Regions from separate parts of the Mycobacterium sp. 48b genome, predicted to be linked through region 2. Evidence: riboswitches for the same ligand, from Rfam matches in the RefSeq annotation. Region 2 holds a riboswitch; the other holds the start of a gene.
The links. A riboswitch is a leader RNA that binds a small molecule or an ion and turns the genes downstream of it on or off. The one in region 2 is predicted to bind glycine.
Positions count from the first base shown of each region.

Region 1: it holds a riboswitch for glycine, as region 2 does, so the genes downstream of both, gcvP (aminomethyl-transferring glycine dehydrogenase) here and ACNQR1_RS33390 (L-serine ammonia-lyase) in region 2, are expected to answer to the same signal.

Region 1 covers NZ_JBLVUL010000001.1:3,979,945-3,991,314, reverse strand. Annotated here, with positions in the region: gene ACNQR1_RS19655 (glycoside hydrolase family 19 protein) at 1-178, shown strand, start outside; gene ACNQR1_RS19650 (hypothetical protein) at 175-714, shown strand; gene gcvP (aminomethyl-transferring glycine dehydrogenase) at 740-3,571, opposite strand; glycine riboswitch at 3,726-3,824, opposite strand; gene ACNQR1_RS19640 (MerR family transcriptional regulator) at 3,931-4,551, opposite strand; gene ACNQR1_RS19635 (bifunctional nuclease family protein) at 4,807-5,301, opposite strand; gene ACNQR1_RS19630 (MerR family transcriptional regulator) at 5,425-6,183, opposite strand; gene garA (glycogen accumulation regulator GarA) at 6,187-6,666, opposite strand; gene gcvH (glycine cleavage system protein GcvH) at 6,856-7,251, opposite strand; gene ACNQR1_RS19615 (DUF881 domain-containing protein) at 7,289-8,041, opposite strand; gene ACNQR1_RS19610 (small basic family protein) at 8,184-8,516, opposite strand; gene ACNQR1_RS19605 (DUF881 domain-containing protein) at 8,545-9,444, opposite strand; gene ACNQR1_RS19600 (CDP-alcohol phosphatidyltransferase family protein) at 9,441-10,070, opposite strand; gene secA2 (accessory Sec system translocase SecA2) at 10,080-11,370, opposite strand, start outside.
Region 2 covers NZ_JBLVUL010000001.1:6,797,998-6,809,367, forward strand. Annotated here, with positions in the region: gene dnaJ (molecular chaperone DnaJ) at 1-979, opposite strand, end outside; gene grpE (nucleotide exchange factor GrpE) at 1,020-1,631, opposite strand; gene dnaK (molecular chaperone DnaK) at 1,628-3,487, opposite strand; gene ACNQR1_RS33380 (Abi-alpha family protein) at 3,872-4,696, shown strand; gene ACNQR1_RS33385 (DUF445 domain-containing protein) at 4,701-6,008, shown strand; gene ACNQR1_RS33390 (L-serine ammonia-lyase) at 6,025-7,404, opposite strand; glycine riboswitch at 7,661-7,751, opposite strand; gene ACNQR1_RS33395 (oxidoreductase) at 7,908-8,753, shown strand; gene ACNQR1_RS33400 (TetR/AcrR family transcriptional regulator) at 8,737-9,363, shown strand; gene ACNQR1_RS33405 (LacI family DNA-binding transcriptional regulator) at 9,360-10,343, opposite strand; gene ACNQR1_RS33410 (aryl-sulfate sulfotransferase) at 10,531-11,370, shown strand, end outside.

The DNA of each region.
Region 1 (11,370 bases), 2.8 Mb from region 2:
CGCCACACCGGACTACGCCTTCAAGAGCGCGGTCTGGTACTGGAACAACCACGACGGCAACGCCGTGGCCGACGGCGGGAACATCACCGACATCACCCGAATGGTCAACGGCGGCACCAACAACCTTGCCGAACGAACCGACTACTACAACCGAGGATTGCAGGTACTGAGCCGATGAACACCCGCCCGAAACTCGCCGTGCTGTCCGCGTCCTTCTGCCTGGCCCTGGGTGTGAGCGCCTGCGGTACATCGACCGTCACCCAGCCGGCACCCGAAACGTCGCCGGCCGTCCAGTCCCGAACCACCTCGGCCGCACCGGGATCGGCCACGCCGACGGTCGCCCCGGTGGCGACCACCACCCTGCGGCCGAACGTATCGCCCGACGAGGAATGCGCGGGTTCGAAGTTCAGCGTCGCTCAGTTCATCGGAGCCTGGCAGGACGGCCCCGCCGTCACCACGTTGTCCGAACACGGATCGCTGGACTCGAACGTCAACGGCGACAAGCAGTTCGGCACCTGGCAGTTCAAGCCGGCCGGTCAGACGCCTGCCGCCTCGAGCGTGCCGGTGGCCGCCACGTGCGTGCTGTGGTTCCACTGGATGGACGAACCCCAACAGGACGCGTTCTACGTCCCGCTGAAGGTCAGTGACACCAGCCTCCAGTTGAGCTACGTCGGCCGCGGCAACACCATCGTGTGGGAGCGCACCGCAGGATAACGGCGCACTCCGGGCGGATGGCGCGCTACGCGAACGCCTCCACCGGCGGGCAGGAGCACACCAGGTTCCGGTCACCATAGGCGCCGTCGATGCGCCGCACCGGCGGCCAGACCTTGGGACGGAACCCCTTGCCCAACGGGTAGGCGGCCTGCTCGCGGGTGTACGGGTGGTCCCAGTCGGCCACCAGCAGGCACTCGGCGGTGTGCGGGGCGCCGCGCAACGGGTTGTCGTCCACCGGCCACTCCCCCGAACCGACCCGGTCGATCTCGGCGCGGATGGCGATCATCGCGTCGCAGAACGCGTCCACCTCGGTCAGGCTCTCGCTCTCGGTCGGCTCGACCATCAGCGTGCCGGCCACCGGGAAGCTCATGGTCGGTGCGTGGAAACCATAGTCCGCGAGGCGCTTTGCCACATCGTCGACGGTCACGCCGGTGGTCTTGGTGATGCCGCGCAGGTCCAGGATGCACTCGTGGGCGACCATGCCGTTCTCGCCGGTGTAGAGGACCGGGTAGTACTCGTCGAGCCTGCGGGCCACATAGTTGGCCGACGCGATCGCGGTCAGGGTCGCCTCGCGCAGACCTTCGGCGCCCATCATCCGGATGTAGGCCCACGTGATCGGCAGGATCGACGCCGACCCGTAGGGCGCCGACGAGACGGTGTGCTCGTCGGGCAGCTCGTCGGCCAGCGGGTGACCCGGCAGGAACGGGGCCAGGTGCGACCGCACCGCGACCGGCCCGACCCCGGGACCGCCGCCGCCGTGCGGGATGCAGAACGTCTTGTGCAGGTTCAGATGGCTGACGTCACCGCCGAAGCGGCCCGGCCTGGCCAGGCCGACCAACGCGTTCAGGTTCGCGCCGTCCACGTAGACCTGTCCGCCCACGTCGTGCACCGCCGCGCAGATATCGGCGACGTCGTGCTCGTACACCCCATGCGTCGACGGGTAGGTGATCATCAGCGCCGCAACACGATCGGCGTGTTCGGCGATCTTCGCGCGCAGGTCGTCGAGGTCGACGTCGCCGTTCTCGCGGCAGGCCACCACCACCACGCGCATGCCGGCCAGCGCCGCCGAGGCCGCGTTGGTGCCGTGCGCGCTCGACGGGATCAGGCAGAGGTCGCGCTCGGTGTCACCACGTGAGACGTGGTAGGCCTTGATCGCCAGCAATCCGGCGTACTCGCCCTGCGAACCGGCGTTGGGCTGCAACGAGATCTGGTCGTAGCCGGTGATCCCGGTGAGCCAGTCCTGCAGATCGGCGATCAGCTTGCGCAGTCCGGGGTTGTCGGATGCCGGCGCGAACGGGTGCTGGCGGCCGAACTCGGGCCAGGTGATCGGCTCCATCTCGGCGGCCGCGTTGAGCTTCATCGTGCAGGAGCCCAGCGGAATCATGCTGCGGTCCAAGGCGATGTCCTTGTCCGCCAGCGCCCGCAGGTAGCGCATCATCTCGGTCTCGGTGCGGTACTTGTTGAACGCCGGGTGGGTGAGGAACTCAGAGGTCCGCGTCGCAATACCGGCGGACACCGGCTCGGCGGCGGAGACATCGAACGCGTTCAGCACCGAAGCCACATGAGCTTCCGTGGTCGCCTCGTCGCACGACACCGACACGTGATCGGCGTCGACGCGCCACAGGTTGATCCCGTCGGCCTTGGCGGCCGCGACCACCGCGTCGGCGCGTCCGGGAACCCGGGCCAGCACGGTGTCGAAGTACTTGTCGTGCACCAGCGCATCGCCGAGCGCGCCGGCGATCATCGAGGCGTGGCCGTGCACGCGCTGGGCGATCGCGGTCAATCCTTCTGCGCCGTGGTAACTGGCGTACGTCGCGGCCATCACGGCCAGCAGCACCTGTGCGGTACAGATGTTGCTGGTCGCCTTGTCGCGGCGGATGTGCTGCTCGCGGGTCTGCAGTGCCAGCCGGTAGGCCGGTGCACCATCCGCATCGACGGAGACACCGACCAGGCGGCCGGGCAGCTGCCGGGCGTGCTTGGCGTGCACGGCGAGGTAGCCGGCGTGGGGACCGCCGAATCCCATTGGCACGCCGAACCGTTGGCTGGTTCCGAAGGCGACGTCGGCCCCGATGTCGCCGGGCGGGGAGATCAAGGTCAGCGCCAGCAGGTCGGCACCGACGGTGACCAGGGCGCCACGCTCATGGGCTTCACCGATCAGTCCCGCCCAGTCTGTGACCCGCCCGCTCGCCCCGGGCAGTTGCACGATGACACCGAAGAACTCACCGTCGGGAAGTCCCTGACGCAGATCCGCCGTGACGATCTCGATGCCGAGCGGCTCCGCCCGGGTGGCCAGCACGGCCGCGGTCTGCGCGTACACGTCGGTGTCGACCACGAGGCGGTTCGCCTTGGACTTGCTCGCCCGGTGCATGAGCGTCATGGCCTCGGCCGCGGCGGTGCCCTCATCGAGCATCGAGGCGTTGGCCACCTCGAGTCCGGTCAGATCCGAGACCATGGTCTGGAAGTTCAGCAGGACCTCGAGACGGCCCTGGCTGATCTCGGGCTGATACGGCGTGTACGCGGTGTACCAGGCGGGGTTCTCAAGAATGTTGCGGCGCAGCACGGCGGGCGTGAAGGTGTCGAAGTAGCCCTGACCGATCATCGAGACCGCTGTCGTGTTGGAGTCGGCCAACGCGCGGAGCTCGGCCAGTGACTCCTCTTCGGTGGCAGGCGCGGGCAGCCCCTCCAGGCCCGGGGCGACCCCGGCGGACGAGAGCGCGTCGAGGATGCCTGCCGGCAGCGCCTTGGCAGCGAGCTCGTCCAGGGATGCCACGCCGATCACTTCGAGCATGGTGCTGACGGCGGAGGCGTCGGGACCGATGTGACGATCGGCGAAACGCGATTGATGCTGGTCGGACACGACACTCTCCTGAGGCGCAGACGTGCTCAGACGTCGTAGGCGTCCCTCTCCCTCTGTCGTCGGCCCGGTCCGGGCTGCCTGAGAGATTCAGCCCCGGTACGGGACTTTTCCCCATGGGCGGGTGCCCAGCGGGCACCACTTTCCAGAGGCATCGGGGCCTGGCGCGGTCCTGGGTGCCTGAGAGGTTGACGGAGAGGTATTGCTCCTTCGGCGTCCGTGGCTGGCTGTCACGAAACTCTCCCGCACGAGGGCGATGCGTCGACGATTCTACCGGCCGCTCACGCATGTCCGCGAACGGACGCGCAGGTACCCCTCAACGCCGGTCGAGGGGCACCTAGGTGTCTGTTCTAGAGGGAAACTCAGCCGATCTTGCGGTCGCGGCTTTTGCGCCGCGACGCCAGCTCGTCCTCGGGCGATGCGATGGACTCGCCGCCATCGGCGCGCTCACCCGGGAAATCGGCGATGGTGCCGGTCAGCTCACGCATGGCGCCGGATACCGCGATGCCGAACACGCCCTGACCGCCCTGCAGCAGGTCGACAACCTCTTCGGCCGAGGTGCACTCGTAGACGGTGGTGCCGTCGGAGAACAGGGTGATGTTGGCCAGGTCCTGCACGCCGCGCTGGCGCAGGTGATCGACCGCGACCCGGATGTTGTGCAACGAGATACCGGTGTCCAGCAACCGCTTGACGATCTTGAGGACCAGAACATCCTTGAACGAGTAGAGGCGCTGGCTGCCCGAGCCTGCCGCACCCCGGATGGAGGGAACCACCAGAGAGGTACGCGCCCAGTAGTCGAGCTGCCGGTAGGTGATCCCGGCGATCTGGCACGCGCTGGGGCCGCGGTAGCCGACGAGTTCGTCAGGCACCGAATCGTCGGGGAACAGCCCAGCCTGCACGGGTTCGCCGGCCGGCCTGACAGGCGGCTCCGCGCCGCTCCCGGTGGTCAGATCCAACTCTTCCTGCCGTGGCGTGTCACCCACTGTGAATCCTCTCGCCGTTCGAACTCGCCCGCGTCGTACTGCTACGTCCTGTACCGCAGCGACCTGCGCCGCGGCGGTTTGCTGCGCGCTCGAATGTGTCGAGCATACGCTTCCCGCCGGGCCCTGATTGCCCGCTGCAGAGAAAGTATGGCGCCCGAATTCCTGCCCGATTGGCTCCCGCGCCGCGTGTTGACCCCGGTATGCCGACTTGAGACGTATCCGTGATCTGTGCCGGCACAGCGGCGCGGGCGACGGTCATGTGGCCTTGAAGTCGTCCGGTGAAACGCTGTCCAGGAACTCCTTGAACTTCTCGACCTCGTCCTCACGTACGGTGCCTGCGGCCTCTTCGTCGTTCTCGTCGGGAATCAGCAGACCGGCCTCGGCCAGCACCGCCTCCTCCACGTAGATCGGCACGCCGACACGCAGGGCGATCGCCACCGAGTCCGAAGGCCTGGCCGACACCTTGATGTCGCGGTCGAAGATCAGGTCGGCGTAGAAAGTGCCTTCCTGCAGGTCGACGATCCGCACCTCTTTGAGTGAATGCCCAAGGGCGGCAATGACATCTCGGATCAGATCGTGGGTGAGCGGCCGGGCAGGTTCGACGCCCTGCTGTTCCAGCGCGATCGCGGCAGCTTCCGACTGCCCGATCCAGATCGGTAGATAGCGATCACCGTTGGACTCCCGCAAAAGCAGCACGGGCTGGTTCTGCGGCTGTTCCACCCGAATGCCGACCACGCGAACCTCAGCCATCTGTGCCTGCCCTCCGCACCGCCGTGCCGTTTCGTCGAATCTTCGTCCGTCGCACCGTCCGCCATCACCACATTGCCAGGGGTCCCGACTTAGACGAACTGGCCGTCAAATCGAGTCTAGTCCTCAGCGATCCAGAACGTCGCGTACGGCGGACTTGATGAGAGACGTGTGCAACGTGATCGCCAACGCGGCCACTTCACGGGCCAGGTCGTCGGCGCGGTCGCGGGCCCCGGCCTTGCCTGCCTTGCCCACCGGCCCCGCGATCTGGGCGATCAGGTCAGATTGCCGGTCCGCCGCAGAGCGGAACGCCCGCAGGTGTCGGGGTTCGACACCGTAGTCACCGAGGGCGCGCGCGCACTGCGCGATCACCACCGAATGTTCGTCGAAAAACCCGGCCGGCCCGGCGGTGATGATGCCGTTGCGCACCAGCGCCCCCAGCATCTCCTCGTCGATGCCCGACCGGGCCAACAGATCTTCACGGGACAGCCGGACCTGGGTCGGTGCCACCCCGGAAATACCAGCGGCACCGTCCGCCACATCGCCTCCGTGGTCCCCGCCCTCGGACACCGGCACCAGACGCGGCACACCGTAGGCGGATCCCGCCTCCGGCAGCTCACCGTCGGGTTGGGCGTCCAGCTGAGCCTTGATCACCTTCAACGGCAGGTACTGGTCACGCTGCGCGGTCAGGATGAACCTCAGCCGCGCACAGTCGTACGCGGTGAACCGCCGGTACCCCGAAGCGGTGCGCTGCGGTGTGACCAGCCCCTCGGCCTCGAGGAACCGGATCTTGGAGATGCTGACGTCCGGGAAGTCGCCCCGCAGCAGGTCCAGCACTGCGCCGATCGACATCCCGGCCAGTGCAGGTCTGTCGGGGGCAGTCATCGGCTAGCTGGTGGAGCTGCCGTCGTCGTCAGACCGGGGACCGGTGAGGAACACCAGCCGGAACTTCCCGATCTGCACCTCGTCACCGTTGGCGAGTACGGCCGAATCGACCGGCTCGCGGTTGACGTACGTTCCGTTGAGGCTGCCGACGTCGACAACCTGGAACTCGCCACTCTCCAACCGGAACTCGGCGTGTCGCCGGCTCACCGTCACGTCATCGAGAAAAATGTCGCTGTCCGGGTGACGGCCCGCCGACGTGGTCGGCTGATCGAGCAGGAAACGCGACCCGGCGTTCGGTCCGCGCTTGACGACGAGCAATGCCGAACCCGCGGGCAGGCCCTCGACACCGGAAACGGCGCCTTCGGTACCGGCCGCGGCAGGCGCGTCCAGTTCGTTCAAAAAGTCCGCGCGGAAAACCGATGTGGTTTCCACCGTCACGTCTTCCGACTGGTCGGCCCCCAAATTGCTGTCCTTGTCCGTCACCCGCTGCTCCTCACTGGCTGCTGTGGCGTTGCCCGGCGTGGCCCCAGCCCATCGTCGGTCTCACGTCGACCGTACCGCGCATCAGGCATCGTTGGGTCCACCACCGCCGGATCCGATGGGGAAGATATCTGCGCGCCGGGTACGGCCCAACCGGTCTCGGCGACCGGCCCTCGAAACCCTAACAATCCCTCACTCGGTCACGGCGGCGCGGTAGCCGTCCGCGTCGAGCAAACCGGCCAGGGCGTCCTCGAGCGTGCCCTCCTCGAGCCGCAGATCGACCAACCAGCCTTCGCCGTAGGGGTCGGAATTGACCAGCTGCGGACTGCCGTCCAGATCACCATTGACCGCAACGACTTTCGCCGCGACAGGCGCGTACAGGTCCGACACCGATTTGGTGGACTCCACCTCGCCGAACGCATCGCCTGCGGCCAGTTGGGCACCGACATCGGGCAGCTGCACGAACACCACATCGCCCAGGGCGGACTGCGCGTAATCGGTGATGCCGACGCGCACCGTGTCGTCACCGGTGCGCAGTACCCACTCGTGTTCCGAGGTGTAGTACAGGTCGGCTGGGATCTCGCTCACGGCGCTCCTTTGGTTGTCGGGCGATGGGTTGCTGTACTCACTTGACGGGCTGAGCGTATTGGCGTGGTTTCGGTTGCCGCAAGGCGGTGACGTCGACACGCTCGGCTTGTTGTACCACCATCGTGCCGCCGACGCGCTTGACGCTGTCCATTGCCCCGCCGGGAATGTTCATCGCCGCCGCCAGCGTCGGCGGATCCCCTATCGCCAGAACAGAATACGGCGGCCGCAGGGTCGCGTCGTCGACGGTGAGCGCCCCGGGGGCCCCGATGATCCAGGTGTCCAGGCCCACCCGCACGGCGGGCTGCTGATCGCCACCGCGGATCTCGATGGCCTCGGCCCCGGCCGCGCGCAGCTCGTTGATCACATCGAGCATCGTCTCGGCAGGCACCCCCGGCGCGTTGTCCTCTATGGTGAGCGTCACTCCGGGACCCGTCGCGGCCACCGTTCCGATCTGGATGGACAGCGCCTCCAGCCGGGACTGCGCGTTCTCGATCGCGGCCTGATCGCTGCTGCCCGAGGCCTGTAGCTGCTGCAGGGTCCGCTGCAGGTCGGCCACCTCGGTGTTGAGCGAACCCTCACGTTGCTGCAGGGAGTCCAGCAGCACCAGCAGATCCGCCGGCCGCGCAGTCTCCAGCGAATCTCCTGACTCGTTCTGGCGAACCTGTGTGACGATCGCCATGCCCAGCAGAATGCACAACAACACCCCGAGACCGCCGAACACCAGCTGCGTACGGCTGCGGCGCACGATCCTCAGATTCCGGAACCGGCGTGGCGAGACATCCGCGGGCATCTCATGGCGGCCGTGATGTTCGGCCTGATGCTCCGGCTCGCGTTCAGGCTGCGGTTCCGCCTCAGGTGCCGGCTGGTCCGGCTCCGGGGTGCCGGCCGGCTGGTCCGGCTCGGTCGGGGGCGGAGACTCTGGTTCGCTCATGTCAGGCGCCGAACAACCTGCGCCGCAGCGCTGCGGCGTTGCCGAAGATCCGGATGCCCAGAACCACGATGATCGCCGTCGACAACTGGGTACCGACCCCCAGTTGATCGCCGACGTAGACGATCAGCGCCGCCACCAACACGTTGAACACGAACGACACCACGAACACCTTGGCGTCGAATATCCGCTCCAGATAGGCCCTCAACCCGCCGAAGACCGCGTCGAGCGCCGCCACCACGGCGATCGGAAGGTAGGGCTCGACGAACTCGGGAACGCTCGGGTGGAAGATCAACCCGAGCACGATCCCGACGACCAGTGCGACGATCCCGATCATCTAACGGTCAATCCTGTGCACGTCAGGCCTATCCAATCTGTTTGGCGAAGTTGACATCTCGTACCGACACCGCGGGCACGGTCAACCCGTCGCCCGCACTCACGCTCACCCCGACCCCGTAGGACGTCTCCAGCAACCGCAGCCGCTGCAGACCCGGAGTGCGATCGAACGTATCGGCCATGCCCTTGGGCGGTCCGATGGCCACAATGGCATACGGACTCGTGATCGGCTGGTTGTCCACCAGAATCCCCCCGCCCGCCTGCCGGATCGTGACACCGGCACCGACCCGCACACCGCCCACCGAAACCGCCTCTGCCCCACTGGCCCACAGCGAGTTCACCACCAGCTGCAGATCCCGGTCCAGGATGATCTGCTGACCACCGGCAACCCGTTGTTTGGACACGTCGCTGAGGTCCTTGGACAGGCCGGGATCGGTGACCGTGACGGTCAGCCCGGGACCGATCATGGCAATGGCCGCGGCTTCGATGTTGGCCGTGTCCAGACTGCCGAGCAGATGCTGGCCGTTCTCGTCCATGCCGAGCCTGCTGCGCCGCTCGGCGTCCACCTGATCCACGAGCGCGTCACGCTCGGAACTGGCGTCGTCAGCACCGATCTGAGCCGCCCGAACCCGCCCGGCCAGCGTGTGCTGGGCTTCCCGGGCGGCCGGGGCCGCGGTCTGGGCCTGCCCGGCCGCTACGGCGAACACCGTCGCGATCGCGCCGGCGCCCACCAACAGCCACCCGAAATCGCTGACCCGCCTGCGCGGCCGGTCGCCGGCGTCACGTGCGGCGGCGGCCGCGGCGTAACCGGGATCGAGGTGGTCCGTCAGCAACGACCGCAGCAGCGAGGGCAGCGGAATGCGCTTGGGAGCGTGGGCCTCATGGTCGTTGAGCCCGGCGCCCGACTCGTAGCCGCCCAGGGTGCTCATGACCGGAGCGGGAGTTGTCGCACCACCATCGTCACCTGGATCAGATACAGCACCGCCGACCACAGATACAGCGCCACACCCCACAGCAGGAACGCCCAGCCGCAGGCCAGGGCCACCCGGCTCCACGTCGCGTCCCACTGGCCGAGCAGCACCCACGGGAATCCCGACATCAGCGCGAAGGTGGCGGCCTTACCCAGGTATGTCACCGGCAGCGCGGTCAGTCCCCTGCTGCGCAGCAGCGGCAGCGTCGCCGCCAGCAGCACGTCGCGGCCCAGCAGGGTCAGCACCAGCCACCACGGCACCACGCCGTACAGCGCCAGTGCGACCGGGACCGTGACCATGTAGATCCGGTCGACGAACGGATCGAGCAGTTCGCCGAGCCGCGACGACTGGTTGTCGACCAGGCGCGCGATCTTGCCGTCGGCCCAGTCGGAGAAGCCGCTGAACATGAGGACCGCGACGGCCCACCCGTTCGCGTGCAGGCCGAACAGCAGCCACAGGAACACCGGCACCAGCACGAGGCGCAGCACACTGAGCGCGTTGGGCACGGTCAGCACCCGGTCCGGCCCGGGTGGGGTGGCCCGACCCGTAGCGCTCCTGCCCTCAGGAGCAGGCGCGTGTTCCATGTCTAAAACCTAGCGGAACACACCCGGCAGACTCAGCGCCGACATGGTGTCGTCGTTGAGCGGGTTGTCGTGGACCATGTAGGTCCACGTCGACGTCGGCCGGGCGAGCTTGGACAGGTCGACGCCCGGTTCGTCCTCGATCGAGTCGGCGGTGTCGAAGGTCTGCTGGGCGGCCTCGATGGCATCGGCGGCCAATGAGGCGAACGCGTCGACGGCCATCCGGTGGAACTCGTCGAGCGGATTCTGGCGGCCCAGCGCCCGCAGGTGGATGCTCTCCCGGATGTCGGCGAGGAAGGCCAGGTGGTCGCACCAGCCCCGGTCCAGGTGGTACAGCATGATCAGCCGGCAGATCTTCTCCAGCTTCTCCTCGCCGTCCTCCCCCAGTTCCTCGGCCAGCTCGGCGTAGCGCTCGGGTGAACGGTCCTTCAGCTCCTGGCGTGCGGTGTCGGTGCGCAGCAGGGTTTCGCGACGGTCCACGATGATGGCGCGCTGCTGGGCGATCAACTGGTTGTAGCGCCACGTGTTGGCGTGCACGTCGAGCAGCCGGCCCTCGGCGACCCGCTGCGCGTGGTCGAGCAGACCGGCCGCCTTGGGCGCCAGGATGCGGCCGTCCTCGTCGGTCTCGGTCGGCAGCTTGGTGTCGTCGAGGTGCGACGCCACGACCTCGTCCTCCCAGCTGGAGAAGAACACCGTCGAACCGGGGTCGCCCTGACGGCCCGCGCGCCCGCGCAGCTGGTTGTCCAGTCGTTCGGTGTGGTGACGGCCCGTGCCGACGACGTGCAGCCCGCCCAGCTCGGCCACCTTCTCCTTCTCCGCCGAGTCGTCGCCGGCGTCGGATCCGCCCAGCCGGATGTCGGTGCCGCGGCCGGCCATCTGGGTGGACACCGTCACCGAGCCCAGCTTCCCTGCCTCGGCGATCACGGCCGCCTCTTCGGCGTCGTTCTTGGCGTTGAGCACGACGGCGGGGACACCGGCCTTGACCAGCCTGCGGTGCAGGTCCTCGGACTCGGCCACGTCGTGGGTGCCGACGAGCACCGGCTGACCGGTCTCGTGCACCTCGGCGATGTGCTCCACGATGGCATGGTTCTTGGCCGCCTCGGTGAGGTACACCCGGTCGGTCTCGTCCTCGCGGATGTTGGGCTTGTTCGGCGGGATGGGCGACACGCCGAGCTTGTAGAACTGGCGCAGCTGCTCGCCGGCGGCCAGCGCGGTACCGGTCATGCCGCACACCGTCGGGTACCGGTTGACCAGCGCCTGCACCGTGATGGTGTCGAGCACCTCACCGGTCTCGGTGGTCTCG
Region 2 (11,370 bases):
GGCCGTCGGAGGTGCCCTTCGGCACCCGCACACCGACCTTGCCGTCCAGAGTGGGGACGGAAAGCGTTGTCCCGAGCGCCAATTCGTGGAAGCTGACCGGGACGCTCACCGTCAGGTCGTCGCCGTCACGCCCGAACACCTTGTCCGGACGCACGTGCACGGTGACGTAGAGGTCGCCCGACGGGGCACCCCGTAGCCCGGCCTCACCCTGGCCGGCCAGCCGAATGCGCTGACCGTCCTCGACGCCCGGGGGGATCCGCACGTTGATGGTGCGGGTCCGGGTGGTGACACCGGTGCCCTGACATTCGGCACAGGGGTGCTCGATGATCGAGCCGCTGCCCCGACATTCGGTGCAGGGCTCGGAGAATCCGAACGCTCCCTGGTTGCGGTTGACCACACCCGAGCCGTTGCAGTTCGGGCACACCTTGGGGCTGGTGCCCGGCCGTGCACCGCTGCCATGGCAGTTGGTGCAGGGTGCCGGGCTGGTAAGCCGCAGCGGCATGGCCACGCCCTTGGTGGCTTCCAGGAAGGACAGCTCGGTTTCGGTTTCCAGGTCGTTGCCCCGGCGAGGCCGGCTCGGCCGCGGTTGTGCACCGCGTCCGAACAGCCCGCCGAAGAGGTCACCGATGTTGGCGCCGCCGCTCTGGCCGGCCGCGTCGAACAGGTCTCCGAGGTTGAATTCGGCTCCGTCGGAACCGAACCCGCCACTGAAGTTCCCGCCCGGGTTGAACCGACGCCCACCCCCGGCGAACAACCGGCGGGTCTCGTCATACTCCTTGCGCTTCGCGGGGTCCGACAGAACACTGTTCGCCTCGGAAACCGCCTTGAACCGCTCCGCCGCTCCCGCATCGGGATTGCGGTCGGGATGCAGTTCGGAGGCCAGTTTCCGGTAGGCCTTCTTGATCTCGTCGGCGCTGGCGTCAGAGGAGACGCCGAGTTCCTTGTAGAAGTCCTTCTCGACCCACTCGCGTTGGGCCATGCTGCGCCACCTCCTTACCTCTTCTCTCTAGTTGGATGGACTATTTGTCTGATTCTGCGGCCTGATCGCCCGCGGCGTCAGCGTTATCCGCTGCGTCGGGCACCGTGTCGACCACACCCACGAGGGCGTGCCTGACCACCTGGTCACCGATCTTGTAGCCGCGGCGCATCACGGTCCCGACGACGGGATGGGTGCCCTCGCCCTCGTGCTGCACAGCTTCGTGCAGCGACGGGTCGAACTCGTCACCCTCGTCGCCGAATGCGGAAAGACCCTGTCCTTCAAGGGCACCGACGAGCTTGTCGGCGACCGACTTGAGGGGCCCGGCCTCCAGATCACCGTGACTGCGGGCCCGGTCCAGATCGTCGAGCACACCCAGCAACTGGGTGATGACGGTGGTCTTGGCCCGGTCTGCGGTCACCTGCTGATCGCGCAGCGCCCGCTTGCGGTAGTTGTCGTACTCGGCCTTTACGCGTTGCAGCGTGGACTTGAGCTCGGCAACCTCGTCGCTGTCGCTCGCCGACTCCCCAGTAGCGGAGGCGGCCGACGCCGGCCCACTGGGGGCCGGCGCCTGCTCACGAACCTCACCGGAGTCGGGATCGATGCGCCGTTTGTCGGTGATGGTCACCGGCTCGTGCGAATCGTTCTCGCTCACTTGGTCTCCTGGTCATCGTCGACAACCTCGGCGTCCACCACGTTGTCGTCCGCGGCGCTCGCGGAGGCTCCGGCGTCAGCTCCCGAAGCCTGCTCGGCCTGGGTGGCCTCGTAGATCGCCTGGCCCAGGCCCTGCGACTCGACACCGAGCTTCTCCATGGCGTCCTTGATCGCGGAGATGTCGGAGCCTTCCAGCGCCGACTTGGCCTCGGCGATCGCGGAGTCGACCTTGGCCAAGGTGTCCTCGGGAACCTTCGATCCGCCCTCGGCCTCACGCTGCTCCTTGACGAACTTCTCCGTCTGGTAAACCAGCGACTCGGCCTGGTTGCGGACGTCGGCCTCTTCGCGACGCTTACGGTCCTCGTCAGCGTGCGCTTCGGCGTCCTTGATCATCCGGTCGATCTCTTCCTTGGACAGGCCGGAGCCTTCCTGGATCTTGATCGTGTTTTCCTTGCCGGTGCCCTTGTCCTTGGCGGTGACGTGCACGATGCCGTTGGCGTCGATGTCGAAGGTGACCTCGATCTGCGGCACGCCGCGGGGGGCCGGCGGGATACCGGTCAGCTCGAAGGAGCCGAGCAGCTTGTTGTGCGAAGCGATTTCGCGCTCACCCTGGAAGACCTGGATCTGCACCGACGGCTGGTTGTCGTCAGCGGTGGTGAAGGTCTCCGACCGCTTGGTCGGGATGGTGGTGTTGCGCTCGATCAGCTTGGTCATCACGCCGCCCTTGGTCTCGATACCGAGGGACAGCGGGGTGACGTCAAGCAGCAGAACGTCTTTCACCTCGCCCTTGAGCACACCGGCCTGCAGCGCGGCGCCCACTGCGACAACCTCGTCCGGGTTGACGCCCTTGTTGGGCTCCTTGCCTCCGGTGAGTTCCTTGACCAGGTCGGTCACGGCGGGCATACGGGTCGAGCCACCCACCAGAACCACGTGGTCGATCTCGCCGACCGAGATGCCCGCGTCCTTGATCACCGACTGGAACGGCTGACGGGTGCGGTCCAGCAGATCCTGCGTGATCTTCTGGAACTCGGCCCGGGTCAGCTGCTCGTCGAGGAACAGCGGGTTCTTGTCGGCGTCGACGGTGATGTAGGGCAGGTTGATCGAGGTGCTCTGGCTGGAGCTGAGTTCGATCTTGGCCTTCTCGGCGGCCTCACGCAGCCGCTGCATCGCCATCTTGTCCTTGGTCAGGTCGATGCCGCTGGTGGCCTTGAACTTGTCGACCAGCCAATCGACGATCCGGTCGTCCCAGTCGTCGCCACCGAGGTGGTTGTCACCGGAGGTGGCGCGCACCTCGACGACCCCGTCGCCGATCTCCAGCAGCGAGACGTCGAACGTGCCGCCACCGAGGTCGAAGACCAGGATGGTCTGTTCCTTGCTGCCCTTGTCCAGTCCGTAGGCCAGGGCGGCCGCGGTGGGCTCGTTGACGATGCGCAGGACGTTCATGCCGGCGATCTGGCCGGCTTCCTTGGTGGCCTGACGCTGTGCGTCGTTGAAGTACGCGGGCACGGTGATGACGGCGTCGGTGATGTCCTCACCGAGGTACGCCTCGGCGTCGCGCTTCAGCTTCTGCAGCGTGCGCGCGCTGATCTCCTGCGCCGTGTAGTTCTTGCCGTCGATCTCGACGGTCCAATCGGTGCCCATGTGACGCTTGACCGAACGGATGGTCCGGTCGACGTTGGTGACCGCCTGGTTCTTAGCGGGCTGTCCGACCAGCACCTCGCCGTTGCGCGCGAAAGCGACGACGGACGGGGTGGTCCGGGAACCCTCAGAGTTTGCGACGACGACGGGGTCGCCGCCTTCCAGGACCGCCACGCATGAGTTGGTGGTCCCGAGGTCGATACCGACCGCACGAGCCATGGTGTTGCCTCCTGATAGATATAGGGGTCTGAGCGGACTGCGCTCAAGCTTGCTCCGGACGAACCTAGATTGTCAACCCAGACTTGAGTCTGTCTCACTCAACTTGCTGTCGATGTGCTCAACGGGGGTTTCGGCGGATTTGTTCCCGGACCCGGCGATTTCTTTGACGACGGTTCTGATATCGCCGGTCAGGTGCTTCCTGCCGGTCAGGTAGGTCATCCGCGGCGGGCCGAAGGTCGTGGTCGCCGCCGCACTCGACCCCGCGCCGACCAGGTACCGTGCCCCATAATCAGATGCCGCCGGTCGGCTCGACCGCGGCTTGACATCCGGCTCACACCGTCGCCCCCAGGGCGCAAGCAGCCACTCGAGGGGGATCGAACGGCGATGGCAGACGAGATCACGACGACCGAACCGAACGTGCCGGAGGAGAAGCCCGCCAAGCACGGCTACCAGCGCCGAGCCTTCAGGTGGGCCACTCCGGTCGGTGACATCGCCATTGCCATCCGTACCCCGCGCAACCCCCGCCCGCTCGTGCCGAAGCGCTACGACCCGTTCGGCATCGCCGACCGCGCGCTCGATGCCGCGAAGACCAGCATGAAGCTGGCCGCCTGGGGTGAGGAACAGCTGGCCACCCTGGTGAAGAACCGGCTCGAGGCCCTCGATTCGGCATCGACGGCCAGGTCCGTGACGATCGCCACGCCCGAGGAACCCACGGCCGAATCGCTCAACAACAAGATGGACCGACTGCTTGACCGCGCCCTGGACCAGAGCACGAGCGGCAGCCAGGTCGAGCTCTACCACCGTCTGCTCGACCAGCTGGTCGCCGACGAAGCCCGGATCATCGGTGCGCTGTCGGAGGGTGCGGCTTCGCCCCTGGTCAACGTCTACACCTGGACACGAGCCCGGACGCCGGGGCAGGCGGTGCTGGAGAACGCCTGTCTGATCGGTCGCACCGCCAACGTGGCGCTGCCCGCCATGGTCCCGCAGTACGTCGGCCATCTGCTGTCGCTGGGGCTGGTCGAGACCGGGCCGGAGGATCCGTCGCAGAAGGCGGAGTACGAGGTGCTCATGGCGGAGCCCATGGTGTTGCGGGCGATCAAGAGTGCATCGCGCGGGCCGCTCACCGCCCGGGTGGACAAGCTGACCTTGACGCTGTCAGGCCTGGGTCGCGGCCTGTGGGAGGCCGCGGTGCAACGGGACGGTTCGTAACCGCATGAGCGGCAGCGAGACATTTCTCGCGATCCAGACCTGGCAGGAGATCAAGGCAGATTTCGGCGTCAATTGGCTGATTTATCTGTCCATGCCCTTTGTCGCCGCCTTCGTCGGGTGGAGCACCAAGATCGTCGCGCTGGAGATGCTGTACCGGCCGATGGAGTTCAAGGGCATCGGCCTGCTCGGTTGGCAGGGCATCGTGCCCCGCCGCGCGGGCAAGGTGGGATCCAAGACCATCGAGTTGCTCACCCAGAACCTTCTGAAACCCGAAGAGCTGCTGGCGAAGGTCGACGCCAGAGAAGCCGTCGACACCTTGCGAGAGCCGCTGACCCAGGCCGTCGACGAGATCTCCCGCGACATCGCCGAGCAGATCCGCCCCGGGCTGTGGGATTCGCTGCCCGACGCAGCGCGCAAAGCGATCATGGTGCGCGTCCACGACCAGACGCCGAAGATCGTCGAGAAGATGCTCAACGAGATGCGGTCGGACCTCAACCGGTTCGTCGACATCCAGTACCTGGCGGTCACGACGCTGGTCCGGAACAAGGACAAGCTCAACAAACTGATGCGCGGGCTCGGCGACAACGCGATGGCCTTCGTCCGTCGCAGCGGAATCTACTTCGGGCTCGCGATCGGCCTGGTCCAGATGGTCGCGTGGGCGCTGTTCCAGAATCCGTGGATCATGCCGGCCTTCGGCTTCGGCGTCGGCCTCATCAGTGACTACATCGCGCTCAACATGTTGTTCCGGCCGGTGCGGCCGACGAAATACCTCGGCTTCATCCCGTTCCAGGGATTGCTGCACGCCGAGCGCGACAAGATCACGGCGGACTACGCGCGGATCCTGGCCCAGGACTTGTTCTCCCCCGAGATCCTGTTCGACGGCGTGCTGCGCGGCCCGGGCTCCGACAAGCTGTTCTCGTTGATCGGCAAGGAGGTCGAAGCCGCCATCGATGCGCAGACCGGTATCGCGACCCCGCTGGTCAAGTTCGCCGTCGGCACCCAGCGGTACAACGCCTTCAAGGACAACATGGTGAAGATGGTGCTCGAGCGGCTGCCCACGACGCTGGTCGAGGCCCAGGACTACGCCATGAACGCGCTGGACCTCGAAACGACGATCATCGACAAGATGGGGCAACTCACCAACGAGGAATACGAGTCGATCCTGCGGCCGGTGTTCAAGGATGACGAGCCCACGATGATCGCGGTCGGCGCGATCCTCGGCGGCGTCGTCGGCGAAATCCAGGTGCAGGTCATCGAGCACTTCGGCCACAGCCCCGAGGTTGTCGCGCTGGGCGCACTCCTTCATCACTAGCCGGGGGCCGTACCCCTCAGCATTCGACGACGTTGACCGCGACGGCGAGCCCGCCGGTGGAGGTCTCCTTGTATTTGGCGCTCATGTCCATGCCCGTGGCCCGCATGGTCTCGATGACCTGGTCCAGGCTCACCCGGTGCGTGCCGTCACCCCGCAGCGCCATGCGGGCCGCGTTGATCGCCTTACCCGCCGAGATGGCGTTGCGTTCGATGCACGGGATCTGCACCAGCCCGCCGATCGGATCGCAAGTCAGGCCGAGGCTGTGCTCCATCGCGATCTCGGCGGCATTCTCCACCTGTTGCGGTGTGCCACCCAGGATTTCGGCCAGTCCCCCGGCAGCCATCGATGCCGCGGAACCGACCTCACCCTGGCAGCCGACCTCGGCACCCGAGATCGAGGCCCGCTCCTTATACAGCGATCCGATGGCTCCGGCGGTGAGCAGGAAGCGGACGGTGGTGTCGTCCGGATCGGCGATGCCGGGCTTGGTGTAGCGCAACGCGTAGTGCAGGACAGCCGGAATGATCCCGGCCGCACCGTTGGTCGGTGCGGTCACGATCCGGCCGCCCGACGCGTTCTCCTCGTTGACCGCGAGCGCCACCAGGTTCACCCAGTCCTCGGCGAAGGCCGGATCACGCTGCGGGTCTTCGGCATCGAGCCGCACGAACCAGTCCCTGGCGCGACGGCGGACCTGCAGGTTGCCGGGTAGATAGCCGTCGCGGGACATCCCGTTGTCCTGGCAGGCGACCATGACGTCGCGGATGTGCAGAAGGCGCGCCCGCACCTCGGCTTCGCTTCGGGCCACGCATTCCTGCCGCATCATCGCCTGGCTGACCGACAGCGCGTCCCGCTCGGTCAGGGCCAGCAGCTCGGCGGCCGAGCGGAAGGTTTCGTCGGCCGCTGCTGCCGGCGTCCCGCGCCGGTCCGGCGAGGTTTCCGTGACAACGAAGCCGCCTCCGACCGAGAAGTACGTCTCGCGGTAGAGCGGGTCGCCACCGGCCGAGAATGCGGTCAGTGTCATGGCATTCGGGTGCCGGTCGAGCCTGCGGCCCGGTTGCAGACGCATGCCGGATTCGGTCAGCGCGATGACGGTGCGGCCGGCCAACCGGATCTTCCCGTCGGCCCTGATGGTCGCCAGCCGACGTTCTATCTCGTCGGTCTCGATCGTCTCGGGCCGGTAGCCCTCGAGACCGAGCAGGATGGCCGGCATGGTGCCGTGCCCGGCACCGGTGGCCGCCAGCGAGCCGAACAGATCCACCTCGACCTCGGCGATGTGGTCGATCATGTCGCGACCGACCAGTTCGTCGACGAACATGCCTGCGGCCCGCATCGGACCGACGGTGTGCGAGCTCGAGGGGCCGATGCCCACCGAGAACAGGTCGAACACGCTGACCGACATGACTACATCCCCGGGTGGAGCGGGAACCGCTGGGCCTGCACGCGGCGGAATTGGCGGTCAGGAGAAGCGTTGTCGTCGTCGACGATGGCGGTGCACTCAGGCATGAGGTGACTCCGGTTTCGGGCATCGCGGTCACGCGATGCGTCGTTGGTGACACCTCCCCGCTCTGTCCTGAAACCTGAGAGCTTTAGCGCGTCGCGCGCCTTTCCCCTTCGGTAAGCGCGACACACGCGATCGCACTGTTCTCCAGAGTTGTCTCGACACTGCGGTATTGGGCCTGAGAGATTCCCGGGGAGGAGTTGCTCCTACGGCGCCTCCGGAAGCGGAGGCTCTCCCACAATGCGTCATCGACGTATTGAGTTATGTGACGGATGCTACTCGACAAGGGCACCGTCGCCACCCGACCAGCGGAATAATCCCGCCGTCCTCCCAGTTGCAGCGACCATCAACATAACTAAACTGGACGTACAGTTCAGATAAGCCAAGAACAGGTGGTCAGAGACATGAGTGTTTGGTTCATCACCGGAGCTTCCCGCGGATTCGGATTGCAGATCGCCCGCGACGCATTGGACCGCGGCCACCAGGTGGTCGCCACGGCGCGCGACGCGGCCGCCGTCACCGCCGCCCTCGGCGAGGACGAGAACGTGCTCGCCGTGGCCTTGGATGTCACCAACGAGGAGCAGGCACAGCAAGCCGCACAAGCCGCCGTGGACCGCTTCGGCCGGATCGACGTGCTGATCAACAACGCCGGGCGCGGCCTGCTCGGCGCTGTCGAGGAAGCCACCGACGCCGAGGTCCGGGCCGTCTATGAGACCAACGTCTTCGGACTGCTGACCGTGACCCGTGCCGTCGCGCCCGTACTGCGGGCCCAGCGGTCGGGCACCATCGTCAACATCTCCTCGGTCGGCGGATTCGTCGGCTCACCGGGGTGGGGCGTCTACGCGTCGACCAAGTTCGCCGTCGAGGCACTGTCGGAGGCCTTGCATGCCGAGCTGCAACCGCTGGGCGTGCACGTGATGGTGGTCGAGCCCGGCTACTTCCGCACCGACTTCCTCGACTCGTCGAGCCTGCAGACCCAGCGCACCGTCATCGACGACTACGCCGACGGCCCCGCGGGCCAGATGCGCGTAGCCGCCGGCGAGCGCAATCACGACCAGCCTGGCGATCCGGTCAAGGCGGCCAGGGCCATCATCGACGTCGTGGAATCGCCGCAACCTCCGCTGCGCCTGCTGCTGGGCAACGACACCATCGCGGCGGTCGAGGGCAAGATCGCCCACGTACAGGCCGAGCTCGCTCAGTGGCGAAGCGTCTCGGAATCAACGGATTTCGATGATGTCGCCGCGAGCTGAAACCGACCTGCGGGGGGCGGCCGAGGATTTCGCCCGCCCCACCGGCGCCCGCAGCGACCGCATCCACCAGGCGATACTGGTCGCCACAGCCGAACTGCTCGACGAGGGCGGATTCCCGGCAGCCACCATGGATGCGATCGCGGCCCGGTCCGGTGCCAGCAAGGCCACGCTGTACAAGCATTGGCCATCGCGTACCGCCGTCGCGGCCGAAGCCTTCGGAACGATGATGGCCGAAGCACTTCCCCTGCCTGATACCGGCAGCACCACAGGCGATCTCACCGAGCAGGTGGCACGCGTGTCGACGTTCTACTCCAGTACCCGCGGTGAGGTGTTCGCCCAGTTGCTCGCGGCGTGCGTCGAAGATGCAACCGGCGCAGCCTATTTCCGTGAGTACTTCCTCAACGGCCGGCGTGCCGCGATCACCGAACTGTGGCAGCGTGGAGTGGATCGCGGCGACGCCGACGCGGACGTCGCTATCGATGATGTCATCGATATCCTGTTCGGCCCACTCATCTTCCGGCGCATGACCGGCCATTGCGCCCTCACGGAGAAACACGCCCACCGGCTGGCCGAGACCGCGCTGCGGGGACTGCTTCCCGAAACCGCCTAGCTCGCCGCGCAGCCGCAGGTCTCACCCACCCGCAGCGCAGGCGCCAGGCCATCCCCCTCGACCGGAGCATCTCCGAGCAGCAGGCCGAGCGCCCGGCGGGCCAGCGCATCGACGGGTTGCTGAACGGTGGTGAGCCGCAACTGCCCGTAGTCGACTGCGCCGCCGTCGAAGCCGACCACCGCGATGTCGCCGGGCACCCGCAGTCCGGCATCGACGATCGCCCGGACGGTGGCAGCCGACTGGCCGTAGGTTCCCACCACGAACGCGCACGGGAGATGTACTGCGCGACGAAGAAACTCGGTGACCGCGGCGTACGCTCCCGACGGCGTGAGGTCTGTCCGGATGAGCGGGAGATCGTCGTCGACGACGGAGGCGACGCCCTCGAAACGCTGCTGCACAGTTTCGCGGTCACCGTGGTGGACGTCGTCCTCGGTGAAACCGCCGACGAACGCGATGTCGCGACAGTCGTGGACGTCGAGCAGGTGCCGGGCGACAAGCGCTCCGGCCCGGGCGTGATCCACCCCGACGATGTCGGCTTCCACCTCACCGCGGATGTTGTGCATCCATACCACCGGAATGCGTTCTTGCCGACACAGTTTCGCCGTCTGTGGGGCGTTCGCCGCACCGACCACCAACAGTCCGTCGACGCCGACCTCGGCGAACGCGGCCGCGAATTCGAGTTCGCGCTCAGGGTCGTAGCCGGTGTTACCGATCAGCGTCAGGTGATCGCGCGCACGGGCCTCGACCTCGATCCGCCCCACGAACTCACCGAACAGCGGCAGCGTGAGATCGGGCACCAACAGGCCGATCTGCCGCCATCGGCGCGACCGGCGCAGCGCCCTCGCGCGCACGTCGGGCCGATAGTTCAACTCGTCGATCGCACTGATCACCTTGGCCCGCAACAATTCTGATACCGGGCGCGGCCCGTTGTTGAGCACGTAGCTGACCACTGCCGTCGAAGTGCCTGCGCGGCTGGCCACATCGGCCAGTGTCGGACGTTTCCCATTCACAACGGCTGAACCCTCCGCTCGTCGATGACCGCTCGAAAGAGTTTCGATCACCTCGATTGTGACGGTTCCCCTCACGCTTCGCTTGCCTACGCTAATCGATTAGAACCTTAACGAGGAGGACCCGTGGTTGTAACCGGACGTTGGTGGAGTAACTGACATGGCATTTGTACGTCTCAGCGGAGTCAGCTACCTCGATCCCGAGCTTGTCCACGACAGCTACATCCTGTTCACGGGCGCCGACGGAACCACCCGGGTGATCGACCTCAACGGCACCGTGGTGCACGAGTGGCCGTATGCCGGTGTCCCTCCGCGCATCCTGGACCCTGCGCTCAACGACGGACGCCTCGGCGACGTCGGGGTACAACTGTCCGACAGCGACGACGCCCGCGGCGGCATCTACGCCAACGGCACGGTCGGCCAACTCGACTGGGGCGGCGAGATCGTCTGGGAATGGGGCACGCAAGCGCCCGGCGGTGCGGCCCGGCAGAACCACGACTGGGAACTGCTGCCCAATGGCAACCGCCTGATCCTGGTGACCGTTCCCCGGGTGGTCCCCGGCCTCGGCGCGCACACCGTGGGCGATCAGGGACTCTACGAAGTCACACCCGCAGGTGAGATCGTCTGGCAGTGGCTGGCCGGGGATCACCTCGACGAGTTCGGATTCTCCGAGGCCGGCTGGGATGCGCTGCGCCAGACGATCGCTCGGGATCCCGACGATCCATGGGGGTACCTGGAGATGAACAGCGCCAAAACCCTCGGGCCCAACCGGTGGTACGTCGACGATCCGGACTCCGTCTTCCACCCCGACAACATCCTGGTCAGTTTCCGCAAGGCGAACATCGTCGCGTTGATCGACAAGTCGTCCGGGGCGATCGCCTGGAAGCTGGGGCCTTACCACGACGCCGAACCCGGCGCCCAGCATCAGCGGATCAACGTGCACAAGGTGCCGCGCCCGGTCGATCAAACCTCTGGTCAACACAACCCGCACATGATCGCC